Regions from separate parts of the Thalassospira lucentensis genome, predicted to be linked through region 1. Evidence: riboswitches for the same ligand, from Rfam matches in the RefSeq annotation. Region 1 holds a riboswitch; each other region holds the start of a gene.
The links. Region 1 has a riboswitch for cobalamin ahead of R1T41_RS12775 (ribonucleoside-diphosphate reductase subunit alpha). Riboswitches for the same ligand answer to the same signal wherever they lie in the genome.

Region 1 (2,197 bases):
GGTCAGGAAGCAGGATGACAATTGCGGTCGCAGCGTGCCGGAATTAAACAATGTCGGGGTCGAGGCCATGAACACAAAGCTTGAAAGCTGATTGTAAAATTCGATCGCCTTGGCTTCGCGGTCGACTTCGCGGATCGCAAGGCCCATCGCAACCCGCATGAAAAAGGCCTGCGGCAATTCGAAACGGGTGCCCTTGATATGCAGGAAATAGCGGTCATAAAGTGTCTGCAATCCCAGATACTGGAAATTCAGGTCGCGTTCCGGTTTGATTGCGGCACTGATTTTTTTCAGATCGAACCTTGCCAGTTCCGGGTCGATCAGGTCGGCTTTAATCCCGGCCTTGAGGGCGACGGGGAAATAAGTCGCGTAACGATCCTTCATCTCGGCCTGTGTTGCCTGATCCGGGCGGCCGGTGATGAAACTGAGTGCCTCGAACCGCAACTTATCTAGCAACAGCCGTGCACTGACAAAGGCGTAATTCGGTTCGCGTTCGACAAAGGTACGTGCCGCCATGATCGGGGCTAGGGCCAGTTCCGCGGTTGAAACTCCGTCATACAGATTGCGTTTGGTCTCTTCGAAAACCGGATCGGGGGAAACACCGTCAAGGTTGCTGCATGCCTCGTCGATCACAGTTGCCAAACGGTCAAAGTCGAGCGGAACAATTGTGCCATCGGCCTGTTTGACATTTAGCTTGGGTTGGTCGGTTTTCTTCTTTTTCTTGCGGGAATCAAGTTTGGCGCGTTCGCGCGCGCGGTCTTCACGATACAGAACATAGGCGCGTGCGACCTTGTGATGCTCGCTGCGCATCAGAGCCAGTTCAACCTGATCCTGAATATCTTCGATCTGAAGTGTATGGCCGGGGACCGCACGGCGCAGAAGTACCGATGTAACCTGTTCTGTCATGGCATCGACAATGTCATGAACCCGGTGTGATCCGGATGCGGTTTCGCCTTCGGCCGCCAGAAACGCTTTTGTCAGGGCATTCTTGATTTTTGCCGGGTTGAAGTCGGTCACGGATCCGTTGCGTCGGATGACCTGATGGCCGCCCGATGAGGCATTTGCCTGTTTGGAGGCAGATTGGGAAACGACAGTATCGGAAGCGTTATGGCGCTCCGCTTCGAGAGTAAGAGACATCTTTAACCCCAAATAGTTGGGGGCAAAGGCCAAGCGGACGCATGCTGAAATCTGTGGCAAAAAAACTGCCGGGTCGCAAGCGTTCCACCGGGGCACCCCGCCCGAGAACGTAAAACATCAACCACGGCAGGTCTCCTGGCTTGCGGTTATGGCGCTGTCATCCGGCCTTCCCGAAGCGCAAAATCGCTTCAGTGACCATTTGTGGATGCCAGCTCACCGCTTACAGTTGCGGGGGCAGCTCCGGCATTGCCGCAGAAATCTGCGGCGCACCGTATTCCCTCTTAGCCTTCGAGAAGTCTCGAAGGACCATGATGTCTATATGTTGGGGGTAATTGGCGCTTGGCGTCAACATATATGTTTTGTTGACAGGGTCGGGAGGAATGCCCGATCAAGAATGAATCCTTGGCCAGACCGGGTTGTAACGCTGGCCAAGGACATTCAAAAGATCACAGAAGCTTTTCGCGCGGGTCGAATTTCGGGGCGGGTTCGGCTTCAAGCTGTTCGAAAACCTGATCAAGGGTTTCGGCAACCGTAAACAAGTTGCGGTTGCTCTCACGTGCAAAGCCGTCCTCGATGATGCCATCAATCATATCAAGGCATTTGTCCCAGTATCCCAGCGCATTGAGGAATACCAGCGGCTTGTCATGTATGCCAAGCTGGCGAAGGGTCAGTGCCTCGAACGCTTCGTCAAGGCTGCCAAGGCCGCCAGCAAGCGTGACAAAGGCGTCCGAACGCTTGAACATCTCGACCTTGCGCTCATACATCGATTTGCAGACGATCAGTTCGGTCAGGCCCTTATGACCGACTTCGATATCGTCAAGATGAGCGGGGATGATGCCGATGACCTTGCCGCCGTTTTTCATCACCGCGTCGGCAACCGCCCCCATGAGGCCGATGCGCCCGCCGCCATAAACCAGCGCAATACCGCGTTCGGCCATCATTTTGCCAAATGCAATCGCGTTTTCCATGTGCTGGGGGTTTTTGCCGTTCGAAGCGCCGCAAAAAACACAGATCGATTTTACTCTTGTCATGGCAACCTGCCTCTTTGTTGTTATCTCGCAGG
Region 2 (2,197 bases), 240 kb from region 1:
TATTAGAGAAACAAAGGAGTTTGGTGATGTCTGTATTCGAAGAGATGTCTGAACTGATTGACAAATACTGCGAAGGAGAAGGCGTTGCCCAGACGCCGGTGAGTGCGATGCACCTGTATCGCGCGACCGGGCCATCGATGAAAGTCCCGACAATCTATAAGCCATGCCTTTGTATTATCGCGTCAGGTGCTAAAGAGGTCACTCTGGGCGAGGCGGTTTTCAGTTACGCGCCCGGAAAGTATCTGGTGGCGTCGGTTGACCTGCCCATTGTCGGGTGTGTGACAAATGCCAGTGCAGCCCTTCCGTATCGCAGTTTGTCGATTGAACTTGACGGCCAGATGCTAAGTGACCTTGTAACCCAGATCGATCTTCAGATCGGATCCGCATCCGAAAGCGATTGCGGGCTTCATGTCGATGATGCCAGCGATACCTTGCTGGACGCCGTGATGCGCCTGTTGAGCCTGTGCGATCAGAAAGACGATATTTCGGTGATGGCGCCGATGCTTCTGCGCGAAGTGCATTATCGCCTGTTGCGCGGCCTTCAGGGGGCCCGGATTGCACAAATCGGAATGGGCGGCAGCAACATGCAGCGCATTTCCAAGATCATCCGTCTGATGAAGGACGATTTTGCAGCACCACTGCGGGTCGATGATCTTGCTGCACAGGCAAATATGAGCCCGTCCTCCTTCCATCATCATTTCAAGCAGGTAACATCCATGAGCCCGCTTCAGTATCAGAAACGCCTTCGCCTGACGATGGCGCGCCAGATGATGCTGACGGAAATGAAGGATGCGGCGACCGCGGCCTATGAAGTCGGATATGAAAGCGCATCACAGTTCAGTCGCGAATATGCCCGCATGTTTGGCGCACCGCCCATGCGTGATGTATCGGCCATCCTTGGACGACTGGGCGGGGATGGTACGGCGGCAGCGAACGCCTATTAGGAAACCAGGTCCTGACCCTTGATGATTGCGACCGGTTTGCAATTCTCTTGACGGGTCTGTGTGACTATGTGACATCAATTGATGTCAGTATCCGACAAGGATAAAGGGAATTCGAAGCCGTTCGTCTGGACGGTTAACCGAAGCTGCCCCCGCAACTGTAGGCGGTGAGTGTTTTTCTTCTGAAAGCCACTGGGATATTTCCCGGGAAGGCAGAAAAGCACAGCGACCCGCGAGCCAGGAGACCTGCTGACATGACGACGACGGACCGGGCGGGGTGCCCCGGAGGATGTCGGTACATGTCACCGTCTCACGCAGGTTGCAATGCGTTATGCCTGCTTTCGGGTTCTGACATTTCCCGCCATTTTTCAGCACCTTTGCCAGTCTCTTGACCATAGTAACTTTGATGTTATGTTATAACATAACATTTATTGGTTTGATATGCCTGATCGGGAATGAAATTCCGGATCGGTATATCCATGAAAGGACGCAAAGTGATCGAACTTAACAAACGGGTTCTTGCAGTCGGGGTGTTTGCTGCAGGGCTGGCTTCTTTCGCGCAATACGCATCTGCGACGGAATATCCGCTTACACTGGAAAATTGTGGTCGGACTCTGACCTTTGATCAGGCCCCGAACCGTGTCGTATCGCTGGGCCAAAGCAGCACCGAACTGCTTTATCTTCTGGGGCTGGCCGACAGGGTGGTTGGAACGGCCGTATGGCTTGGGCCGGTACAGGAACAGTTTCGCGACGTTAACGCCACCATTCCGCGTCTGGCAGATAACGATCCCAGCTTTGAAAGTGTGGTCGGCCAGAAACCCGATTTGGTCACAACCCAGTTCCAATGGCATATCGGCCCGAATGGCAAGGTCGGAACGATTGACCAGTTTGCCGAACTTTCAATCCCGGTCTATACCGCACCGGCTGATTGCATGGGCAAGGACAACACCACGGGCGGCGACGGAACCCGAATCGATGCCTTTTCGATGGATCAGATCTATCAGGGGATAGATGACCTTTCGAAAATCTTCGATGTCGAGGAACGTGGCGCCGAACTGATTGCCGATTTCAAAGCCCGCGAAAAAGCCGCACGTGAAAAAGTCGCCGCCGTCAACGGCAAGGGCATTTCGGCCCTGTTCTGGTTCTCCAGTGCTGAAATCGATGTTGATCCGTTTGTTGCCGGTCAGAAAGGTGCGCCGGCCTATGTCATGTCGATCCTTGGTGTCGACAATGTTATCGACAGTGACGATGAATGG
Region 3 (2,197 bases), 290 kb from region 1:
CTGTCATGGGAGCCTCCTTTTGCTTTTCCAGACAGGTTCAATCTGGCGTGTAATCGTGTCATCGATTTGCAATGAAAAGGCGATTTTGGGGCATTTTAACCACAAGGCATAAAATCCCGGGCTTACTTGCCCGTCATGTCGTTCCACGCCTTTTCAAGCTTTGCGGTTGCCTTGTGGAACTGCTCTGCAGTGGTATTGCTTGCCGCATCACCTTCGGCCTTAAGCTTTTCCCATGCCTCGTTCATCTCGTTATATGGGCCGGTAATCTCTTTGGGCAGATTTCCGACCTGCATGTCGTTTTTCGCGCAGTAACCGGCCACATTCCGTTCCCAACTGTCACGGGACTGGCGCAGATTGAAAATGTCGAGTGCTGTTTGCTCTTGCATCGGTGCGTCTCCTTGCTCTGGTTGGCACTTTCGATGGTGGGTCATACCTGTAACGTTCCCTGCGGGGCGGAGTTCCATGCGCGCAAACATCAAGTCCCCTTGCCAAGTGAAGCTGGGCATGGAAAATAGGGGGATGTCACAAAGCAAAACCAAATCCCGCAAGGTCGAAATTGCCTCGGCGCGTCCCGTGATCGCCGGGGCTGAAAACGGCAACGACTGTCAGGAATGCGATACCGCCGCACGTCTTGGCCTTTCCACCGAACAGGGCGAAGCCGTAACGCGTGATGCGTCGCGTGCGACCGGGCATAACCTGTCGCTGCCCGATATCGAGGCGGCGGCAAAAATCTTTGCGCTTCTGGGGGATGCCGGGCGGCTGCAGCTTGTTCTGCGTTGCATGGAAAAACCGCAAACCGTCGGCGAACTGGCCGAGGCATCGGGCATGTCGCAATCCCTGACCAGCCATCACCTGCGTCAGTTGCGCGATCAGCGCATTTTGGCATCGGAACGAAACGGGCGTCATATCTTCTATCAGATTGATGACGAACATATTTCCCGTGTTGTTCGTGATGTCTTTGCCCATGTGACCCACGACTGAAATACGTCTTTTGCGTTGTCGTGAAATTGCCACATTCGACGAATGAACCCGCGTCGCGTCCGGTTTTCACATTGCGCTTGCGGGGAATTACCGTCATAAACGAACTGCTTGGTTTTTACCTGTCTGCTCGGGGCAGGTAAACGAAGAGGGAATTTGGAAGACCGTTTATTTTGGGCGGTCAAAGCCAAAGCCGCCCCCGCGACTGTATGCGGAAAGTGCCCGCCATCACGCCACTTGCGAAAGCAGGGAAGGTCGGCGACGCATGATGACCCGCAAGCCAGGAGACCTGCCAGGCATGGACCCGAACCGACTGTCGGGTGTGACAGCATAGGAGAAGTTTATGACCACGCAGACCGCGGCATTTGCCGCTTCAAAAAAATCGGTTCTTCTGCCGATCATCGTTTGTGCCGTTTTTGGCCTCGCGATCATCTTTGTGACCGGCCATGTTCAGGCTGAATTGTTGCACGATGCGGCACATGATGTGCGCCATGCAACCGGCTTTCCGTGTCACTGAGCCATGATGTCACGCATTTTCACCAGCGCATTGTTCGCTGGTGCTGCAGCAGGTCTTATTGCGGCCCTGCTTCAGCTTTATTTTGTGCAACCGGTTCTGTTGCATGCGGAGCTTTATGAAACCGGCGAGCTGGTTCATTTCGGTGGTGCTGCGGTTAGTGCACATCAGGATGTCGGCGGCATTGATCATGTCCGCGACGGGTTAAGCGTCCTGTTCACCATGCTGGTCTATACCGGATATGCGCTTATTCTGGTTGCGGCCATGGCGCTGGCTGAAAGCCGCGGTCACGAGGTCGCTGGTCGTCAGGGTATTATCTGGGGCATTGCCGGGTTCTTTATCGTTCATTTTGCACCGGGCTTTACCCTTGCACCTGAAGTACCCGGTGTTGCAGCCGCAGACGTTTATGCACGGCAAGTCTGGTGGTTTGCCACCGTCGGGACGGCGGCAATTGCCGTCTGGCTGATTGCATTTGGTCGCAATTGGGTTTCATGGGGGATTGCCGCAGTTCTGCTGCTTGCCCCCCACGTCATCGGCGCGCCGGAGCCTGATACCTTTACCGGACCGGTACCGACTGAAATCGGGGCGCTTTTTGCTGCCCGTGCATTTGGTGTCGGTCTTGCTGCCTGGGTGCTGGTTGGCCTGTTTGCCGGATATTTCTGGCAACGCGAAGGACAACGGGCCGCACAGGCGCAGACCGCCTGA
Region 4 (2,197 bases), 960 kb from region 1:
ATCTGCCTCGACCTTGGCAATTTCGGCCTCGCTCAGCAGATCGGTTTTGTTCAGAACCACCATATCCGCACAATGGAGCTGTTCTTCAAACAGCTCCTCAAGCGGGCTTTCGTGATCCAGATTGTCGTCCGCTTCGCGCTGCGCCTGAACCGCGTGATGATCATGGGCAAACAGCCCGTCACGCAACGCCGCCCCATCCAGAACGGCAACAACACCATCCACCGTGACGCGCGACCGGATTTCCGGCCAGTTAAACGCCTTGACCAACGGTTTTGGCAATGCCAGCCCGGATGTTTCGATCACGATATGATCTGGCGGTGTATCACGATCAATCAGGCCCTTGATGGTTGGCAGGAAATCATCGGCCACCGTGCAGCAGATGCACCCGTTTGCCAGTTCGACAACATCATCCTCGGCACAACCCGATATGCCACATCCATTAATAACCTCGCGGTCGACACCCAGATCACCAAACTCGTTGATGATCAGCGCAATCCGCTTACCCCCGGCATTTTCCAGCATATTGCGGATCATCGTGGTTTTGCCTGCACCAAGAAAACCGGTGATCACTGTTGCCGGGATTTTTCCAAGCTGTGCCATGTTCAATTGTCCTTAAATCCATAAATTCTGTTCTATTTAACTGCCATCGGAATGCCGGCAACCACAAGCGTCACCTGATCGGCAAGTTCGGCAATTCGCTGATGCAATCGTCCTGCGTGATCCCGAAAGCTGCGCGCCATGGTATTTTCCGGCACAATCCCGAAGCCGACCTCGTTCGACACCAGAAGAACCGGAATGTCCAGCCCGGGAAGGATGTCGCATAATCGGTCAAATTCGGCCTCGATATCGCGATCTTCCAGCATCAGATTGGTCAGCCAAAGCGTCAGGCAATCGACCAATACCGGTTTGCTGCCATCACTACTGCAGGCAGACAGGACCGTGCAAAGATCAAGCGGTTCCTCGATCGTTTGCCACATCTCGCCGCGCGATGATTTGTGAAGTTCGATACGGTTTGCCATTTCGTCGTCCCACGCACGACCGGTCGCGATATAAATACCGCCGCCTGCATGGTTGATCCGGTTTTCGGCAAACCGGCTTTTGCCCGATCTGGCACCGCCAAGGATCAGATGGATCCCGGCAAGCTGGCTGTTTTCAGCCATATTCTGGGTCATACCCGTTTTCCTTCGCTTTGACCTCCCACCGAGGCCCGATTGCGTCACCCCATATCCTTGCGAACAGGGATACCGATGGCTGGTTTCCTGGCTGCGGGCATGAAAGCAATCCGCCTTCCCGGCATGTTGGCTACGCATCAACGTTACCGGTGGCTGGTGACATCACATCACCCGGGTCACCCAACCCGTTACAGTTGCGGGGGCAGCACCGGCATCACACCGGTTTCCCATCACCAAACGGCAGCGCCGAACCTAGCAGCTTTACCCCTATGACCAAAGCCCAAACTCCGACCTAGCCATAAGGTCAGTATTTGTAAGAATTGACTGCTTGTGAGCGGTTATTCTTTAGGAGAACATAATTTTATCACGTTGGAATCAGAGCTGCCAAAAGCCGCCAGCGTGATCGCCGGACATTACAAAACAAACAAAGTCCGGATGCCGGAACTGCAAAAGGTTTCGGGCCAACTCTTGGGGTTAATTGGAAATTTGCTGATCAAATGGCAATTCATGAACAAATTCAACGAATTCGGAAGCTGAAATCAACAACCTGGCAAACCGTATCACGCGAAGACATGTGGCGCGGGCTGCTTGATAGATTGAACTATAACGATCAATCCTTTCCCGAATTCCTGCAACATCATGCCGTGAATGGTGAAATATCATTGGCGCGTCGTGATGTTCGAAACATTTATGCCAGCCGTCCGACCTGTGGTGTTGTCGCGACCATTATCTGGTCGCATGCGCGTGGCATTCGCGTAAATGCGCTTTCGCTTCTGGTCCGTGACCTGACCAAACTCGTGGAACTGTTCGAAAATGACGATTTCGACGAGGATCAAATGTCACAGCTTCTGGGTCAGCCGGGGATATCCATCCCAACCGCCAGCAAAATGCTTTCAGCCTGTGGCAAGAAATACAAGGGCAAACCAGCGGCCATCATCGACGACACGATTATTCAGGTGATAGAGGCACCGGAATTCGCGTCCGATTTCAGTGAAATCAACGAGCTTCGCGGCAAATCGCGCAGC

Region 2: it holds a riboswitch for cobalamin, as region 1 does, so the genes downstream of both, R1T41_RS11640 (ABC transporter substrate-binding protein) here and R1T41_RS12775 (ribonucleoside-diphosphate reductase subunit alpha) in region 1, are expected to answer to the same signal.
Region 3: it holds a riboswitch for cobalamin, as region 1 does, so the genes downstream of both, R1T41_RS14150 (CbtB domain-containing protein) here and R1T41_RS12775 (ribonucleoside-diphosphate reductase subunit alpha) in region 1, are expected to answer to the same signal.
Region 4: it holds a riboswitch for cobalamin, as region 1 does, so the genes downstream of both, cobU (bifunctional adenosylcobinamide kinase/adenosylcobinamide-phosphate guanylyltransferase) here and R1T41_RS12775 (ribonucleoside-diphosphate reductase subunit alpha) in region 1, are expected to answer to the same signal.

Annotation. Positions count from the first base shown of each region.
Region 1 is NZ_CP136684.1:2,636,498-2,638,694, forward strand. It holds gene R1T41_RS12775 (ribonucleoside-diphosphate reductase subunit alpha) at 1-1,134, opposite strand, end outside; cobalamin riboswitch at 1,242-1,460, opposite strand; gene R1T41_RS12780 (TIGR00730 family Rossman fold protein) at 1,581-2,165, opposite strand.
Region 2 is NZ_CP136684.1:2,397,163-2,399,359, forward strand. It holds gene R1T41_RS11635 (AraC family transcriptional regulator) at 27-944, shown strand; cobalamin riboswitch at 1,013-1,210, shown strand; gene R1T41_RS11640 (ABC transporter substrate-binding protein) at 1,421-2,197, shown strand, end outside.
Region 3 is NZ_CP136684.1:2,929,321-2,931,517, forward strand. It holds gene R1T41_RS14135 (hypothetical protein) at 1-7, opposite strand, end outside; gene R1T41_RS14140 (hypothetical protein) at 123-386, opposite strand; gene R1T41_RS14145 (ArsR/SmtB family transcription factor) at 520-981, shown strand; cobalamin riboswitch at 1,074-1,290, shown strand; gene R1T41_RS14150 (CbtB domain-containing protein) at 1,322-1,495, shown strand; gene R1T41_RS14155 (CbtA family protein) at 1,499-2,197, shown strand.
Region 4 is NZ_CP136684.1:1,672,250-1,674,446, reverse strand. It holds gene cobW (cobalamin biosynthesis protein CobW) at 1-600, opposite strand, end outside; gene cobU (bifunctional adenosylcobinamide kinase/adenosylcobinamide-phosphate guanylyltransferase) at 633-1,172, opposite strand; cobalamin riboswitch at 1,232-1,443, opposite strand; gene R1T41_RS08325 (hypothetical protein) at 1,503-1,709, shown strand; gene R1T41_RS08320 (hypothetical protein) at 1,769-2,197, shown strand, end outside.